Regions from separate parts of the Burkholderia sp. BCC1977 genome, predicted to be linked through region 3. Evidence: predicted binding sites of a transcription regulator. Region 3 holds the regulator's gene; each other region holds the start of a gene.
What was found. The regulator FliA, encoded in region 3, starts transcription of late flagellar genes. The targets are predictions, from matches to a motif close to CTAAAGTTTNNNNNNNNNNNGCCGNTA.
Positions count from the first base shown of each region.

Region 1 (6,192 bases), on a different contig from region 3:
GGGATCGAGATCAGGTGGATCAACGTCAGGCACAGGCCGATCGCGATCGGCGCGAAGCCGGCCGGCGCACGCTTGTCGGTGGCGCCGAGAATCACGAACAGGAAGAAGCCCGTCATCACGACTTCGCAGATGAACGCCGCGCCGAGCGAGTAGTGGCCGGGCGAGCGCTCGCCGAAGCCGTTCGTCGCAAAGCCGCTGCCGACGACGTCGAAGCCCGGCTTGCCGGTCGCGATCAGGTACAGCACGAACGCCCCGAGCGTCGCGCCGACCACCTGCGCAACGATGTACGGCACGAGGTCGCGTGCCGGGAAGCGGCCGGCGACCGTCAGGCCCACGCTTACCGCCGGATTCAAGTGGCAACCCGAAATATGGCCGATCGCGAATGCCATCGTCAGCACGGTCAGGCCGAATGCGAGTGCGACGCCGGCAAAGCCGATGCCGAGGCCCGGAAAGGCGGCGGCCAGCACGGCGCTTCCGCACCCGCCGAGCACCAGCCAGAACGTGCCGAATACCTCTGCAGCCAGACGCTGAGAAAGATTCATGTAAGGACCTTGTTCAAGTGGGTTGAAGACATACGGACGACCGGATGATTTACTCCGTCGCCCCGAATTGGTCTGGATTATAGGAAATGAATCGGGTTGGAGAGGGTCAACGATTGTTAAATTTGAATGGCTGACGAATGGCTTTTATTAGAATAAGTCCGCATTCTCGATATAGCCGATTCGGTTAAAGATGACAGTATTAATTTCGAAGGGCAGGGCGGCAGTGCGGATGACGTAACGGGTGTTGGCGTCCCGGCCGGACTCGCCGGAGCCGCATCATGGAAAAAGGGAGTCGAAAAATGTCTCAATACGCGAAACTCAAGGCGCAGATCGCCGATCTGCAGGCCCAGGCGGATGACGTGCGTCGCCAGGAAGTGGCGGCGGTGATCGCCGACGTCCAGCGAATGATTGCCGAATATGGCCTGACGGCCCAGGACCTGGGCTTCGCGGAGCGAGCGCGGCGCGGCCGTCCGCCGAAAAAGGCGCCGCTGCCCCCGAAATATCGCGATCCGAAGTCGGGTGCAACCTGGAGCGGGCGCGGCAAGCCGCCGAATTGGATCGTCGGGAAGAACCGCGATCGTTTCCTGATCGAATGAGCGCGCAAAAAGAAAGAGCCGCATCGACTGCGGCTCTTTGGCGCCTTTGAGTTTTGCGCGCCGATTTCGGCGCGGATTTTCCGGAATATTTCCTGACGAATTTCGGCGTCAGGCGCCCGCGACTCGACGCAAGGTCGGCTGCTTCGCCGTCGTGCAAAGCGATTCGTAAGTTTCGACATAACGCCGCGCCATCGCTTTCGAGCTGAAGCGCGTATCGAAACGTGCGCGGATCGCGTCGCGCGACAGGCTGTCGATCCGGTGCAGCGCGCCGACGGCGCCCTGCACGTCCTCGACGATGAAGCCGGTCACGCCGTCCTCGATCACTTCCGGCACCGAGCCGCGGTTGAACGCGACGACCGGCGTGCCGCAGGCCATCGCCTCGATCATCACGAGGCCGAACGGCTCCGGCCAGTCGATCGGGAACAGCAGCGCCTTCGCGCCGGACAGGAACGCCGGCTTCTGCGCCTCGTTGATCTCGCCGATGAATTCGACATGCGCCTCGCCGAGCAGCGGCTCGATCACTTCCTTGAAGTAGTCGGCGTCGGCCTTGTCGACCTTCGCGGCGATCTTCAGCGGCAGCCCGCTTTGCGCGGCGATCCGGATCGCGGTGTCGACCCGCTTTTCGGGACAGATCCGGCCGAGGAACGCGAGATATTCGGGCTTCACGTCCGGTTGCGGCGTGAGCAGCGTGTCGGGCAGCCCGTGATACACGGTGCCGGCCCAGGCGGCCTGCGGCAACGGCTTGCGCTGGTTGTTCGAGATCGACACGACCGGCGCGTCCGGGAATGCGTCGAACACCGGCTGCAGCTCGGGCAGGTCGAGGCGGCCGTGCAGCGTCGTCACGTAAGGCGTATCGAGGCGCGACATCAGCGCGAACGGCAGGTAGTCGAGGTGGAAGTGCAGCACGTCGAATTCGTGCGCGACCCGGGCGACCTGCTCGATCAGGCGCATATGGGGCGCCATCGAGTCGCGAATCGACGGGTCGAGCCGCAGTGCGCGCGGCCATGCCGCCTCGAGACGGGCGGACGTGACGGAGTCGCCGCTGGCGAACAGCGTCACGTCGTGGCCGAGCTCGACGAGCGCCTCGGTGAGGTAGGACACGACACGCTCGGTGCCGCCGTAGAGTTTCGGCGGGACGGCTTCGTAAAGCGGCGCGATCTGGGCAATACGCATGGGCGTTCTCCGGTGTCGACCAGCAGGGGGCGCTCGTGTGCGCATGCTGGTCCGATGCAGGGTTGCGGAACTCGCCGACGTACGCTGTCTGCGGTACGTGGCCGGGTCCGTGGCGCGATGCGCGGGACCCCGGGCGGCAAGCTGCGGGGCGGGCCGGCGCGGCTCCTGCCGCTGCCCATTGGAGTCCATTATCGATATCGCCTTCAGGGGTTCGAGTGTTTTTTCAAACACTTAAGGCTTGTTACACCATGAAATACGCGAAAACCCCGATAAAAAGGGTGCGGAATCATAAAGCGAGATGGCCACAACTATTGTTGCGCTATCGTGAAAAACCACTATAATTTTTACCGATTCACTTTCCGGCAGCCTTGCCGGATGGCCTTCAGCCGGATTCGACCCATGCGGGACCGCATCGCCGACGAATTCGCGTCCCATTTGCGCCCCATTCGCGCCCCATTCCCCCCGCCGTTTGTTCCCTTTCAATCTGCCTTGTCGGAAAAATTCCTACACGGTTTACAGACAAATCCGGCGTGGCATGCGCCACTTCGCTGATACCGGCATAAATGCCGTTTGGCCAAAATTCGCCCTGTAAGACTATAAACGTGCCGACAGCGCGTCCGCAGGCGCCCGATCGAGCAAACGTTTTCATAATGAAAGGCCAAAGCAAAAGCTCTTAACGGGGGAATCATGAGCGCCACCAGCGAAATGCTCAGTGAGATCAAAGAGGTCAACCTGTCGTACCTCCTCCTCGCGCAGCGCCTGCTGCGGGAAGACAAAGCGATGGGCATGTTCCGCATGGGAGTTTCCCAGGAGCTGGCCGACGTGCTCGCGAACCTCACGCTCGCCCAGACCGTGAAGCTCGCCGCGTCGAACCAGATGCTGTGCCGTTTCCGCTTCGACGATCACGCATTGCTGTCGTCGCTCGCCGACAAGGGGCGCAGCGATGCCGTCACGCACGCGCACTCGGCCATCCTGATGGCCGGCCAGCCGGTCGAAAGCGTCCGCTGATCCTTCCCCGCCTTGCGTTCGTCCCGGCGCGCCGCGCCGGCAGGCGTCGTATTGGCCACTCATCCGAACAACGTCAAGCGGACGGTTATTCACCATGGCAAGCAAAAGCGTCGTGATCGAGGTGAAGGAAATCACCCTCGCCATCGAACTGATCGAACTGGGTGCCCGGCTGCAGCTGCTGGAGGCGGAGACGAGCCTGTCGCGCGACCGCCTGATCAAGCTGTACAAGGAACTGAAGGGCGCGTCGCCGCCGAAGGGGATGCTGCCGTTCTCGACCGACTGGTTCATGACGTGGCAGCCGAACATCCACTCGTCGCTGTTCTACAACATCTACCGGTTCATGCAGGATCACGGCCGCTGCGAGCCGATCCAGTCGATCGTGAAGGCGTACCGGCTCTATCTGGAGCATGTGAACCTGTCCGGCGACGAGGCCGCGCTGAGTCTCACGCGCGCGTGGACGCTGGTGCGCTTCTTCGACTCGGGGATGCTGCAGATGACCCCGTGCACGCGCTGCGGCGGCCATTTCGTCGCGCATGCGCATGATCCGCATCAAGGTTTCGTGTGCGGCCTGTGCCAGCCGCCGTCGCGCGCGGGCAAGACCCGCAAGGCCGCCGCCGCCCGCGCCGAGCTGGCGGCCGCCGCGGCCTGAGCGCCGCCGGGCGGGGCCGAGCGGGAGCCGGACGGCTGCCGCGCGCCGCGCGAACCGGCCGGGGCTTGCTGGTAAACACCGCCGCGCCGTCGCGGCGCGGCCGCGAAAGTTTTCCTGCCGACTGCCGTAAACCTGATTAACGGCGGTCTCTCCGCCGGTCATTCGTGAGGGACAGGCAGTGCTGATTATCGTGGGAACACTCGTGACGCTGTTGTCCGTCTTCGGCGGTTACGCGCTGGCAGGCGGGCATCTGGGCGCATTGGTCCAGCCGCTCGAGATCCTGATGATCGCCGGCGCGGGTGTCGGCGCGTTCATCCTCGGCAACGGCATGAAGACCATCAAGGCGACGCTGCGCGTGCTGCCGACGCTCTTCAAGGGCTCGAAGTACACCAAGGACGTCTATATGGAACTGATGGCGCTCCTGTACGTCCTGCTCGCGAAGGCGCGCAAGGAAGGCACGCTGACGCTCGAGGCCGACATCGACGATCCGGACAAGAGCCCGATCTTCACGCAATACCCGAAGATCCTCGCCGATCGTCACATCGTCGAATTCCTGACCGATTACCTGCGCCTGATGGTGGGCGGCAACATGAACGCGTTCGAGATCGAGAGCCTGATGGACGAGGAGATCGAAACGCACCACGCCGAAGGCGAAGGCCCCGCGCACGCGCTGATGCGCGTCGGCGACGCGATGCCGGCATTCGGGATCGTCGCGGCCGTGATGGGCGTCGTGCACACGATGGCGTCGGCCGACAAGCCGCCCGCGGTGCTCGGCGCGATGATCGCGCAGGCGCTGGTCGGCACGTTCCTCGGGATCCTGCTGTCGTACGGGCTGATCGGGCCGCTCGCGAGCCTCGCGGAGCAGCGCGTCGCCGAGTCGACCAAGATGTTCCAGTGCATCAAGGTGACGATCCTCGCGAGCCTGAACGGCTATGCGCCGGCGATCGCGGTCGAGTTCGGCCGCAAGGTGCTGTTCTCGACCGAGCGGCCGTCGTTTACCGAGCTCGAAGAGCATGTGCGCCGCGTGAAGGCGAAGTGACGCGGAGCATTCGATGAGCAAGAGCAAGGATCGCGCGATCGTCGTCAAACGGGTGGCCCCGCAAAAGAAGGGCCACCACGGCGGCGCATGGAAGCTCGCGTATGCGGACTTCATGACCGCGATGATGGCGTTCTTCCTGCTGATGTGGCTGCTGAGCTCGGTCACGCCGGTGCAGCTGAAGGGGATCGCCGAATACTTCAACACGCCGCTGAAGGCCGCGCTGTTCGGCAGCGGCGATCGCAGCTCGCAGGATTCCAGCATCATCAACGGCGGCGGCCGCGACCTGTCGAGCGTCGACGCCGGCACGCTGCGCCGCACCGACGGCACGACGCAACTCGCCGAGCGCCTCGCGAAAGCGGGCGACGAAAATTCCCGGTCGCAGGCGCAGGGTGCGCAGGACCGGCTCGAGCAGGCGCGCCTGCACGACCTGCAGATCAAGCTGATGGCGGCGATCGAGGCGAATCCGACGCTGCGCCAGTTCAAGCAGCAGATCCGCATCGATTCGACGCTGATGGGGCTGCGCATCGAGATCGTCGATACGCAGAAGCGGCCGATGTTCGCGATGTCGAGCGATCACGTCGAGCCGTACATGCGCGACATCCTGCGCGAGATCGGCAAGACGCTGAACGACGTGCCGAACCGGATCATCGTCCAGGGCCACACCGACGCGGTGCCGTACGCGGGCGGCGAAGGCGGCTACAGCAACTGGGAGCTGTCGGCCGACCGCGCGAACGCGTCGCGCCGCGAGCTGATCGCGGGCGGCATGGACGAGGCGAAGGTGCTGCGCGTGCTCGGCCTCGCGTCGACGCAGAACCTGAACAAGGCCGATCCGCTCGATCCGGAAAACCGCCGGATCAGCGTGATCGTGCTGAACCGCAAATCCGAAGACGCGCTGATGCGCGACGACGCCACGGCCACGACGCTGTCGGCCGACGCGGCGGGCTCGCAGCAGCTCGCGCAGCAGCTCGGCGGCGCGGCGCCGGCCGTGCGCCCCGCGCTCGCGGCGTCCGCCGTCGCCGTGCCGAAACCCTGATATCGACAAGACCAGATTCCGAGACAGACATGATCCGAACCATTCTCGCCATCGACGACTCCGCGACCATGCGTGCGCTGCTGCAGGCGACGCTTGCGCAGGCCGGCTACGACGTGACGGTGGCGCCGGACGGCGAAGCCGGCTTCGACATG
Region 1 is NZ_CAJPGQ010000044.1:51,822-58,013, forward strand. Features, by position in the region: gene aqpZ (aquaporin Z) at 1-542, opposite strand, end outside; gene U5771_RS28275 (H-NS histone family protein) at 842-1,138, shown strand; gene U5771_RS28280 (glycosyltransferase family 4 protein) at 1,247-2,311, opposite strand; gene flhD (flagellar transcriptional regulator FlhD) at 2,999-3,319, shown strand; gene flhC (flagellar transcriptional regulator FlhC) at 3,414-3,968, shown strand; gene motA (flagellar motor stator protein MotA) at 4,147-5,007, shown strand; gene motB (flagellar motor protein MotB) at 5,021-6,040, shown strand; gene U5771_RS28305 (response regulator) at 6,070-6,192, shown strand, end outside.
Region 1: motA (flagellar motor stator protein MotA) is a predicted target of FliA. The motif match lies at 4,072-4,098, and genes of this name have one in related genera.

Region 2 (6,192 bases), on a different contig from region 3:
GGCGGTCGAGCGAGCGGAGCGGGCGTAGCCGGCGCGATCCGGCTCGCGCCCCACCCACCGGCGAAAAAAAAGCCGCATTGAAGCGGCTCGACGGTACGGCGACAACGGTCCGCTCGACTGGCGGCGTCTTCTGGTTCGAAACTCACGGCGGACTTGACGCCCGGCGGTTACAGCATGCCCGTCTTCTGGTACAGGCGCGCGGCCTTGATGCGCTCCTGGGACTGCGCAAATTCGTCAGCCAGACGGTCATGGTCGGCTTGCGCGTGCTTCGTGATCGACGCGTCGATCGCCATGATCTGCCGCACCCGGTCCAGCGCGTCAGACGTCTGCTCGCCGGACAGGCTCATCAGCAGTGGCGAGCGTTCATCGGCGAGGACCGCGACGCGCACCCAGTCGCGAGCGTCGGCCGCCGACTGCATGGCACGGGTCAGGTCGAAGGCGAGGGACAGCGTGTCGGTCGTCATGGTCAGGTCCGGTCGGTGCGGTGCAGTTGCGGCTTACTTGTTGGTCGCCATCGCGCCGGCGCTGTTCTGGCCGCCGAACAGTTGGGTCAGATACCGCGTGTTGTTCGCCATCTGCGCCATCAGCGAGTTCAGCGCGGTGAACTGCGCGGTGTATTGGGTCGTCAGCTGGTCCGAGTAGCTCTGCAGTTTCGTCGCCTGACTCTGCACGCTCGTCAGATCGGCGTTGATCGCGTTGGTGCGCTGGTCGATCAGGCCGGACGTCTGCGTGTACGTGTTGATCTGCGAGTTGAGCGTCTGCGCGATGCCGTTCGTCTGGTTGAAAATCGCTGCCACCGCCGAACCGTTCGACTTGAGCGCGGTGGTCAGGGCCGCGGTGTCGACCGACATCGTGCCGGTGGACGACACGTTGATGCCGATGCTCCCGAGCGCATAGGTCGTGCCGCCCGTCGTGACGCCGCTGCTGAGCGTCGTCGCGAGCGTATTCGTGATCGTGGTCAGCATCGCGTCGCCGAGCAGCGGGCCGGCGGTCTTCGCCGTCGAGTCGTAGGACGACAGCGATTTCGCCGTGCTCACGAAGCTGGTGTAGGCGGTCGCGAAATTGTTGATCGCGGTCGTCGCCGCAGCCGTGTCCTGCGACAGCGTGATGGTTTGCGTCGTGCCGACGGCGGCTTGCGACAGCGCCAGGGTGACGCCCGTCAGTGCGCTCGAGACGTTGTTCGACGCGCTCGACACCGGCGTACCGTCGATCGTCAACTGCGCATCGGCGGCCGGGATGACCGTCGTGTAGCCCGACGTCAGTTTCGAATTGACGCCCGTGCCCGTGATCGAGATCGTGTTGGCCGCGCCGGTGGCGTTCGACTGCATCACGAGATGCTGGCCGTCCGAGCCGGTGATGACCGACGCGGTAACGCCGGCATTGCCGGATGCGGAATTGATCGACGACGCGATGTCGGACAGCGATGCACCGGCCGCCACGTTGACGTTGAACGCGGGATTGCTGCCGAAGGTGATGCTCAGCGAGCCGGCCGAGATCGTGTCCGTAGACTTCACGCCGGCCGACGACAGCTTGTTGGCAGTCGCGAGTTGGGTGACATTGACCGAATACGAACCGGCCACCGCGCCGCTGCCGCTCGCGATCGTCGTCGCGATACCGGTGCCGCTCGCCGTCGCGGCCAGGCTGCTGAGCGTGCTGCCGTTCGAGAGGCCGGTAAGCGCAGTCTGCAGCGCGGACAGCGCGCTCTTCAGTTGACCGATCGCGGACAGTTGCGTGTTGTCGTTCGTCTGCCGGGTCTGCAGCGTCTGCAATTGCCCGGCCGTCTTCGCGTTCACCAGCGTCGTTACGAGCGTATTGACGTCGAGCGACGAATTGGTCGCACCGCTGATGATGGATTGTCCGGCCTGTGACAGGAGGGTGCTGATGTCCGTGGTGCTGACGGGGGTTGTGGTGGCCATGCCGTTGCTCCGGTCGTCCGCGCAATCAACGAGCGCGATGCGGCGGGGCGCCGCGGTTCAATGCAAAGAGGGAGGCGTGCCTCCCTGGTGGATTCTGATCTGGGCGGTTGCGGCGGCGTCGTAGCAAATGCCGAGGGCGACGCCGCCGTGCCCGGAGGCGGGCGGGCGCGTGGCCCGCCGCGCGTGCTGCTCTATTAGCCGAGGAGCTTCAGGACTTGCTGCGGCAGCGAGTTCGCTTGCGCCAGAACCGAGATGCCTGCTTGCTGCAGCACTTGCGCCTTGCTCAGGTTCGCCGTTTCCGTCGCGAAGTCCGCGTCGGTGATCTGCGCGCGAGCAGCGCTCGTGTTGGTTGCCTGGGTTTGCGTCGTCGAGATCGCAGCCTGGAACGTGTTCTGAGCTGCGCCCAGCGTTGCCTGGAACGTGTTGACGTTCTTCAGTGCCGCGTCGATTGCCGTGATCGCCGACTGTGCGCCCGCCTGGGTGCTGACGTTCACGCTGTTCACGGTCATGCCCGCGCTGTCCCACTTCTGCGTGCCGAAGTCGACGCTGACGACCTGGTTCGCTGCTGCGCCGATCTGGAATGTGACGGTGCTTGCGCCGCCCAGGATGGTCTGGCTGTTGAACGTCGTTTGGTTTGCGACACGGTCGATTTCGCCGATACGCGTCGTGACTTCAGCCTGCAGGTTCGCGCGGGCGCTCGAATCCAGCGAGCCGTCGCCCGACTGAACTGCCAGCGTACGGATACGCTGCAGGTTGTCGATCGTCGATTGCAGCGCGCCGTTGGCGGTCTGGATCATCGAGATGCCGTTGTTCGCGTTTGCAACGCCTTGCGTCAGCGCGTTGATCGCTGCCGTTTGCGACGTCGCGATCGCCAGGCCTGCTGCGTCGTCAGCGGCGGTGTTGATGCGCTTGCCCGACGACAGGCGGTTGATTGCTTGCGACAGCGCGCTTTGCGAGCCCGACAGGTTCGTCTGCGTCGTCAGCGAAAGGATGTTGGTGTTGATGTTCAGCATTTGCTTCCTCGTTTTGGAAAATGCCTGAGTACAGACAGGATCAGGTTCGTTTTCGGCGTTGCGCTTTATCGCGAGTGGCGCTGCCCGCCTTTCCTGGTTGACGGCGGCACCCGGCGAAAACTTTAGAGGGATGTGTGAGGAAATTCGGGACGGAAGCATGCCGATGCCGTGGAGTCCGCGCCCGGTATGGCCGGCAGCGATTTCAGCCGGGTTGCGCGATGGTCTCGATGGACGGCGTGTGCGCCGCGCCGCACGGGGCGGCGAACCGGAGTCGACAAAAGGATAGTTTTGTCTGTGATTTCCTGATATGATGGCGGGCTGAATTGAGATTTTCTGTCAAGCCTGTGCCGACTCGGCATTCTTGCTGGCAGTCAAACGCGGCGCTGCACGCGGCTTGTGAAGCGTACTCGCGGTGCTTTGTGCCTCTCTTTTCCGGCCTCCGAGGCCGTATTTCCGCTCGTTTCGCCTGTTGTGGGGACGCCCGGATGGCCGGTGCGTGGCGCTTGGCCGCTACGTTTTTGACCGTTTAAGCAATTTAGGAACGACATGACGACGATTCTTCTGAAAGAAAACGAGCCGTTCGAAGTGGCGATTCGCCGCTTTCGCCGTGCTATCGAAAAAAATGGCCTGATCGCTGAACTGCGCGAACGCCAGTCCTACGAAAAGCCGACCGCAGTCCGCAAGCGCAAGAAGGCAGCAGCCGTCAAGCGCCTGCACAAGCGCCTGCGCAGCCAGATGCTGCCGAAGAAGCTCCACTAAGAGCGTCTACGGTTCGCCGCGAAACGGCGGAGTGTGCTTCGAAAGAAGCCGCTCCGCCGTTTTGCTTTTCTGGGCTGGAAAAGGTTGTGGATCGTGGCGGAAAGGGAGTCGATCGGTTGGTGGACGGCGGACGGCGGACGGCGGTGGCGGTGGCGGTGGCGATGGCGATGGCGATGGCGATGGCAGTGGCGGCTGTGGCTGTGGCTGCGGCGGTGGTGGCGGCGGTGGTGGCGGCGGTCCGTCTGTGCGGCGGTTCCGGCGGCGGCCAACGAGTTCGGCCGCCGGTGTCTACACGCGGAAATCGCCATCCGCGCTCGAGCTTGCCGTGCGCGGGGCGCCCTGCCGGGGCGCCGATGCTGCAATCTGGCTAGCTGGCTGGCCGGGTTTCGTCGCCGTCAACCCGCTTTGCGGTGCCGCGCCGGCTGCTGCTTGCCGCCGAGCGCCGCGCATTTGGCGTGACACGGGCAACTGGTCTCGTGGTCGTTGACCATCCCGGTTGCCTGCATCAGCGCATAGCAGATCGTCGAGCCGACGAACTTGCAGCCGTATTCCTTCAGTGCCTTGCTGAGCGCATCCGACTGGGCAGTCGACGCGGGCGCGTCGCGATACGACTGCCAGGCGTTCTGGACCGGCGTGTGGTCGACGAACGACCACAGGAATTGCGCGAGCGATCCGTGATCTTCGCGAATGCGCTGCACGGCCCGTGCATTGGTCACCGCGGATTCCACCTTCGCGCGATTGCGCACGATGCCGGGGTTCTCGAGCAGCTTCTCGACGCGCTTCGGCGTGAAGCGCGCGACCGCGTCGACATCGAAGTCGGCGAACGCTTCGCGATAGCCGGCGCGCTTGTTCAGGATCGTCGACCACGACAGCCCCGCCTGCGCACCTTCCAGAATCAGCATTTCGAACAGATGGCGATCGTCATGCGACGGCACGCCCCACTCGGTATCGTGATAGTGAGCATCCGCTTCCGTCTTTACCCAGTTGCACCGCTGCGACATCGCCAGCCTCGTTCCAGTGTCGATTCGATCGTGCCAGCATAGCGGAAGGTCCATTCGCGGCATAGCTGGCCGAACGGCAGATGGGCGCGCGGCGCCGATCCGGTTAAGCTTGGCGCCTGTTCGAATCAGCAGGATCAACGCATGACGGCATTCCTTTTTGCGATCGGCATCGACGGCGGCGGCACCGGCACTCGCGCGGTACTCGCCGACCGGCACGGGCGCGAGCTCGCGCAGGGGCGCGGCGGCCCGTCGGGGCTCGGCCTCGGCATCGAGCGCGCGTGGGCATCGATCGGCGCGGCCTGTGCCGACGCATTCACGCGGGCGGGGCTCGCGTTCGACTGGTCGCAGTGCGCGCTCGGCTGCGGGCTCGCGGGCGTCAACAATGCCGCGTGGCTCGCCGCGTTCCGTGCGCAGGCGCCGCTCGACGCGCTCGCGATCGAGAGCGACGCCTATACGACCGTCGTCGGCGCGCACGGCGGTGCGCCGGGGCTCATCGTCGCGCTCGGCACGGGCAGCATCGCGGCGGCGCTCGACGCGGCGGGCGACTGCCGTATCGCGGGCGGCTTCGGTTTTCCGTCCGGCGACGAGGCGAGCGGCGCGTGGCTCGGCGTGCGCGCGCTTGCGTACGCGCAGCAGGCGCTCGACGGTCGCGTGCCGCGCGACGCCTTCGCCGGCGCGCTGCTCGCGGAAACGGGCGCGCACGATCGCGACGCGCTCGTCCAGTGGTCGTGCGATGCGAACCAGACGATCTACGCGCGCCTCGCGCCGATCGTGTTCGCGCACCGCGACCATCCTTATGCGGCGGCGCTGATCGCGCAGGCCGGCGACGAGATCGGCAAGATGATCGACGCGCTCGATCCGCAGCAGGCGCTGCCGGTCGCGCTGTGCGGCGGGCTGGCCGACGCGTTGGCGCCGGCTGTGCCGGCGCGCCATGCGGCGCGGCTGCGCGCGCCGCTCGACGATTCCGCGCACGGCGCGTTGCGGCTCGCGCTGCAGGCGCTGATGGCGGCTGAAGCGGGGTGAGCGGTTTCAGCGGGCGGCGTGCGGTGAGCGGGCTGAGCAGGGTGAACGGGTAAAGCGGGTAAAGCGGGTAAAGCGGGTAAAGCGGATCGGGCAGGTTGAGCGGGGAAACCGAACTGAGCGAACTGAGCGAACTGAGCAGACCGAGCAGACCGAGCAGACCGAGCAGACCGAGCAGGTCGAACCGGCAACGCGCCGAAGGCCGAACGGCCTGAAACCCGCCCCTCATTCCCCAACCACCCGGCGCACCCCCGGGCACGACGTTAAAATGGCGGTTCCGCAGCGTCCTGCGCGCCATTCACCCGTCCCCATGTACAAAGTCATCGCCACCGATCTCGACGGCACCCTGCTGAACAGTGACCACCAGCTCGATCCGTACACGATCGAGACCGTCCGCCGGCTCGACCGCGACGGCCTGCAGTTCGTGATCGCGACGGGGCGCCACTACGCGGACGTCGCGGGCATCCGCGACGTGCTGGGCAT
Region 2 is NZ_CAJPGQ010000044.1:44,665-50,856, forward strand. Features, by position in the region: gene U5771_RS28235 (flagellar protein FliT) at 168-464, opposite strand; gene fliD (flagellar filament capping protein FliD) at 498-1,916, opposite strand; gene U5771_RS28245 (flagellin domain-containing protein) at 2,111-2,929, opposite strand; gene rpsU (30S ribosomal protein S21) at 3,476-3,688, shown strand; gene U5771_RS28255 (DNA-3-methyladenine glycosylase I) at 4,084-4,689, opposite strand; gene U5771_RS28260 (BadF/BadG/BcrA/BcrD ATPase family protein) at 4,831-5,712, shown strand; gene U5771_RS28265 (Cof-type HAD-IIB family hydrolase) at 6,020-6,192, shown strand, end outside.
Region 2: U5771_RS28245 (flagellin domain-containing protein) is a predicted target of FliA. The motif match lies at 3,028-3,054, and genes of this name have one in related genera.

Region 3 (6,192 bases):
GCAGCGCGCAGATCGGATCGATTTCCGTGACCCACACGGTCGCGCCCAGGCCGCGCAGCGATTGCGCGCAGCCCTTGCCCACGTCGCCGTAGCCCGCGACGACCGCGACCTTGCCCGCGATCATCACGTCGGTCGCGCGCTTGATGCCGTCGACGAGCGACTCGCGGCAGCCGTACAGGTTGTCGAACTTCGACTTCGTGACCGAGTCGTTCACGTTGAACGCCGGGAACGGCAGGCGGCCGTCCTTTTCCATCTGGTACAGGCGGTGCACGCCGGTCGTGGTTTCTTCGGTCACGCCCTTGATGTGCGCGAGGCGCGTCGAGTACCAGGTCGGGTCGGCGTCGAGGTGCTTCGCGATCGACTTGTACAGCGCGACTTCTTCCTCGTTGGTCGGCTTCGCGATCACCGAACGGTCCTGCTCGGCCTTCGAGCCGAGGATCAGCAGCAGCGTTGCGTCGCCGCCGTCGTCCAGGATCATGTTCGCGAATTCGCCGTTCGGCCATTCGAAGATGCGGTGCGAGAACTCCCAGTATTCGTCGAGCGACTCGCCCTTGAACGCGAACACCGGCGTGCCGGCTTCGACGATCGCGGCGGCGGCGTGGTCCTGCGTCGAGAAGATGTTGCACGACGCCCAGCGGACATCGGCGCCGAGCGCCTTCAGCGTCTCGATCAGCACGCCGGTCTGGATCGTCATGTGCAGCGAACCGGCAATGCGCGCGCCCTTCAGCGGCTGCTGCGCCTTGTATTCGTCGCGGATCTGCACGAGGCCCGGCATTTCGGTCTCGGCGATGTTCAGTTCCTTGCGGCCCCAGCCGGCAAGCGCCATGTCGGCGACGATGTAATCCTTGGAAGCCTTGGAATCGATAATGGCGTTCATCACGCCCTCCTTTCTAAAAAAGTTCTAGAAATTGGTGACGTGAGCGCCGTTCAGGAAGCGGGGCCGGTGCGGCTACACGCGAAACTCGCGCCGCACGGCTGCTTGGTGAAGCTTTCCGAGCCTGGCGGACGCAGGATGGTCCGTCGCAACGCTCCTCGGAAAACGGGAGGGATTGTAGCAAATCGGCGCGGGAAATGCGCGCCGCGCGGCAGCGGCGGCGCGCGTGGGCGCAATGAAAGGGTCAGTTTTCCGCGCCGACCCACGCCTGTTCGCGCAACCGCGCGCGCAGGCGCGCGACGGCCTGGCTGTGCAGCTGGCACACGCGCGACTCGCTGACCTCGAGCACCGCGCCGATCTCGCGCAGGTTCAGCCCGCGCTCGTAGTACAGCGACATCAGCAGCTTCTCGCGCTCGGGCAACCGGTCGATCGCGTCGACGAGCGCCTCGCGCAGGTGGTCGTCGAGCAGCGCCGACAGCGGATCGGCGTGATCGACGCGATAGCGGTCGAGGAACGGCTCGTCGTCGGCCGCGCGATCGAAATCCTCGTAGTAGATGAGCTGGCTGCCGTGCAGGTCCTGCAGCATCCCCTGGTATTCGTCGAGCGGCATCTTCAGGTGCTGCGCGATCTCGGTCTCGCTCGCCGAGCGGCCGAGCTGCTGCTCGACCTGGTGCACCGCGTACTCGACCTCGCGCGACGTCTTGCGCAGGCTGCGCGGCAGCCAGTCGTTGCTGCGCAGCTCGTCGAGCATCGCGCCGCGGATGCGTTGGGTCGCGTAGGTCTCGAACTGCGCGCCCTGGTCTTCCTTGTAGCGGCCGGCCGCGTCCATCAGGCCGATCATGCCGGCCTGGATCAGGTCGTCGAGATCGACGCTCGCCGGCATCTTCGCGACGAGCTGCAGCCCCAGCCGCCGCACGAGCGGCGCGTATTGCGCGAGCACGTCGGCCTGGGTCATCTTTCCTTGAGCGTTGTACATCATGGCTCTCTCCTTCCGGTGGCGCTCACGCGGCGTGCGCCGCACCCGCCTCGTACGACGGCTTGCCGCCCGCATGCACGGCGCGGCCGGCACCCAGGCTCGGGCGCATCGGCCAGTACAGCAGGTCGGCGGCAATCTGCCGGTAATCGCGCGCGGCGGCCGACGACGGGAACGCGTCGACCGCGCTATGCATCAGGTCGCGCGCATGCTCGACGAGCGGATCCGCGCTCACGCAGCCGGCATCGGCGATCGACACCGTCAGGTAGCGGCTCGCGACGCCCGCGAGGTTGTCGAAGGCGGTCCTCGCGTCGGCGTGGCTGCCGACGTGATTGGTCAGCACGCGGAACTGCGCGATGGCGTGCGCGAAATGCAGGCGCTTCATGCACGCGTACGCTTCGGTGATCGCCTGCGCGGCGACCCGCGTGACGATCAGCACGTCGTGCGCCTCGCGCGCGAGCGCGGAGAACGCGCCGTCGGCACCGAGCTGCGCGTCGACCAGCACGATGTCGGCCTGGCCGTCGATGAAGTCGCTCAGTTGCGTATCGCTGTAGCCGTCGCGCGCGAGCCGCGCGGCCGCGCACAGGCCGAACCCGGCGGCGACGCGCGTGCGTTCGCCGTCGCGCAGCCAGGCGCCCGCGAGCGTCGCCGCGGCCGAGTGCACGTCGGCGCGCTCGTCGACGACGAGCACGTCCTTGCCGAGCGCGGCCAGCGCGGCCGCGACGTTCACCACGGTCGCCGTGCAGCCGACGCCCGCCGGCCCGCCCGTCACCGCGACGATGCGCGACGCGCGCCCGGCCAGCAGGCGCCGCAGCCCTTCGGCCTGGTCGATGATCCGTTTATCCAAATCGCACCTCGTGCAGCTCGGCGGTGGAACGGGCGGTCAGTGCGGAAAGCAGCGTCGGCATGTCCTCGTCCTGCGGCACGAAGGGCGAGCCGTCGCGCGGCACACAGAACGCGCTTTTCAGCAGGAATTTGGTCGACGCGACGTACAGGTTCTCCGGCACCTTCTGGCCGGTCGACACGTAGTGGACCGGCAGCTTGTAGCGGATCACCGTGTCGAGCACGCCGCCGAGGTGGGTCGCCTCGTCGAGCTTGGTCAGGATGCAGCCGGCGAGATCGGGGCACTCGGCCGCGCTGCGGTAAGCCTGCACGACCTCGTTGAGCGTGTCGCCGTGGCTCGTCGCGTTGAGCAGCAGCAGGCGCTGCACCGGCGCGTTCGCGCCGTGCAGCATCGCGATCTGGTCGGACAGCGCGCGGTCGCGCTGGCTCATGCCGATCGTGTCGATCAACACGATGTGCTTGTTGCGCAGCTCGGACAGCGCAAGCTCGAGATCGCCCGCATCCTTCACCGCGTGCACGGGCACGCCGAGGATCTTGCCGAAGATACGCAGCTGCTCGTGGCCGCCGATCCGGTAGCTGTCGGTGGTCAGCAGCGCGACCTTGCTCGCGCCGAAGCGCATCACGCAGCGCGCGGCGAGCTTCGCGGTGGTGGTCGTCTTGCCGACGCCGGTCGGCCCCATCAGCGCGAACACGCCGCCGCGCTCCATCAGCGCCTCTTCGTTCTCGAGCACCGGCAGGTTCGCCGCGAGCACCGACTGCGCCCATTCGGCGGCCTGCTCGAAGGTCTGCGCGCCGTCGCCGGACGGCAGGTTGTCGACCAGCATGCGCACCAGCTGCGCGGAGAAGCCGGCCGAGAACAGGTGCTTGGTCAGCGCGCCGTGCACCGGGCTGCGGCGCTGGCGGTCGTGCCACATCAGGCTGTCGAACTGCTCCTCCATCATCCCGCGCATCGCGCCGAGCTCGTGCATCACGGTGTCGTTGACGATGCTTTCGACGCGCGCCTTCACCGCGTCGGCCACCGCGGCAGCCGCGTCGGCGGACAGGCGCGTGCGTTCGGCTGGCTTCGCGGCGTTCGTTTCACTCTGGCGGGCCGTCGCGGCGGCGGCGGACGGCATCCGGCGTTCGGCGTCGCGCACGATGTCGCGCGCCCACCCGGCCGGCGTCGCGGCTGCGGCGTCCTGCTGCGTGCGGGGGGGCGCTTGCGGCGCGGCCGGGGCGGCCGGGGCGGCCGGCGTGCGGGCGATCAGCGCTTCGCGCTGCTGGGTCAGGCGCTTCGCGTGCTCGACGAGCCACGGCGCGGGTTCGGACGATGCCGCCGGCGTGCCGGCAGCGGGCATCGGCGCAATCGGCGCATTCGGCGCCGGCGATGCCGCCTCCATCGCGTGCGCGTCGGCATCGAAGGCAGCCGGCTCCGCGGCCGGCACCGTCGCTTCGGCACTCGCGCCGAACACCGACGAGAACACGTCCGGAAGCCCACCCTCGCCTGCCGCATACGGATTGACGGCCGGGCGCGCGAGCGCGGCACCCGGGCGCGACACGATGCCCGGCACGGCCGCGGCCGGCACGGATTCCGGCGTGCGCGGCGCGAGGCTGCGCGCCCGGGCCGCGGCCGGCGGCGTGACCGCGGCGAGGTCCGAGTCGGCGAGCGCGACGATTTCGACACTGCCGTCATCGAGCGTGCGGTTCGACAGCACGACGGCGTCGGCGCCCAGTGCCTCGCGCACGAGGCGAAGCGCGTCGCGGCTGGTCGCGCCGGTGAATTTGCGAATGTTCAAGCGGAACCCCCGATGACGTTAACGACTTTGATCGTGCGCGTGTCCGGCACTTCGGCATACGACAGCACTTTCAGTTGCGGCAGGCTGCGGCGCAGGAAACGCGCGAGCATCGCGCGCAGCGCGTGCTGCACCAGCAGCACGGGCGGCAGCCCGAGATTCTGTTGACGCAGCATCGCTTGCTGCGTGCCGGTCAGAAGGTTGTGCGCGAGGCCGGGCTCGAGGCCCGGGTTCGCGCCGGTGGCGAGCGCCTGCGACAGCACGCGCTCGAGATTCGAATCGAGGCCCATCACCTGCATCTCGCCCGCGCCCGGATACCACTGCTGCGTGATCGCGCGGCCGAGCGACAGCCGCACCGCGGCGGTGATCTCGTACGCGTCGCCGCGGCCCGCGTGTTCGGACACGGCCTCGAGGATCGTGCGCATGTCGCGGATCGGCACGCCTTCCTCGAGCAGGTTCTGCAGCACTTTCTGCAGCGTCGTCAGCGAGATCGTCTTCGGCACGAGGTCCTCGACGAGCGACGGCGCATCCTTGCCGGTGCGTTCGACGAGCGCCTGCACTTCCTGGCGGCCGAGCAGTTCGGCCGCGTGCTGGACGATCAGATGGTTCAGGTGCGTCGCGACGACCGTGCTCGCATCGACCACCGTGTAGCCGTACACCTGCGCCTGCTCGCGCATCGCGACGTCGATCCACACGGCCGGCAGCCCGAACGCCGGGTCCTGCGTCACGGCGCCCGGCAGCGCGGCCGTCACCTGGCCCGGGTTGATCGCGAGCCACTGGCCCGGAAACACTTCGCCCGCGCCGATCTCGACGCCCTTCAGCGCGATCCGGTACGCATTCGGCCGCAGCTCGAGGTTGTCGCGGATGTGGATCACCGGCGGCAGGAAGCCGATCTCCTGCGCGAATTTCTTGCGGATGCTCTTGATGCGCTTGAGCAGTTCGCCGTCGCTGTTCTTGTCGACGAGCGGAATCAGCCGGTAGCCGACTTCGAGGCCGAGCGGATCGATCAGTTGCACGTCGTCCCAGGTCGCCTCGTGGCTGTCGCCCGGCAGCGCGGCGGGCGGTGCGATCTCGGTCACGTCGCCGGCCGCCACGCGGGCCGCCGCGCGGCGGGTCTGCGTGCGGGCCAGCCAGATCGCGCCGCCGCCGAGCGCGAGGAACGCGAAGTGCGGCATGCCCGGGATCAGCCCCATCAGCACGATGATCGCGCCGGTGATGGTCAGCACGCGCGGGTTGGTGAACAGCTGGCCGGTGATCTGCGTGCCGATGTCCTCGTCGGTCGCGACGCGCGACACGATCACGCCGGCCGCCGTCGAGATCACCAGCGACGGGATCTGCGCGACGAGGCCGTCGCCGATCGTCAGCAGCGTGTAGTTGGTGCCGGCCGCGGCGAAGCTCATGTCGTGCTGCACCATCCCGACGATCAGCCCGCCGATCACGTTGATCGCCATGATGATCAGGCCCGCGATCGCGTCGCCGCGCACGAACTTCGACGCGCCGTCCATCGACCCGTAGAACTCGGCTTCCTGCGACACCGCGAGGCGGCGCTTGCGGGCCTGCTCTTCGTTGATGAGGCCGGCGTTCAGGTCGGCGTCGATCGCCATCTGCTTGCCGGGCATCGCGTCGAGGGTGAAGCGCGCGGACACTTCGGCGATCCGCCCCGCGCCCTTCGTGATCACCATGAAGTTGATGATCATCAGGATCACGAACACGATGATGCCGACCGCGAA
Region 3 is NZ_CAJPGQ010000056.1:1,898-8,089, reverse strand. Features, by position in the region: gene ahcY (adenosylhomocysteinase) at 1-877, opposite strand, end outside; S-adenosyl-L-homocysteine riboswitch at 912-1,040, opposite strand; gene U5771_RS31120 (RNA polymerase sigma factor FliA) at 1,119-1,853, opposite strand; gene U5771_RS31115 (MinD/ParA family protein) at 1,876-2,694, opposite strand; gene flhF (flagellar biosynthesis protein FlhF) at 2,687-4,465, opposite strand; gene flhA (flagellar biosynthesis protein FlhA) at 4,462-6,192, opposite strand, start outside.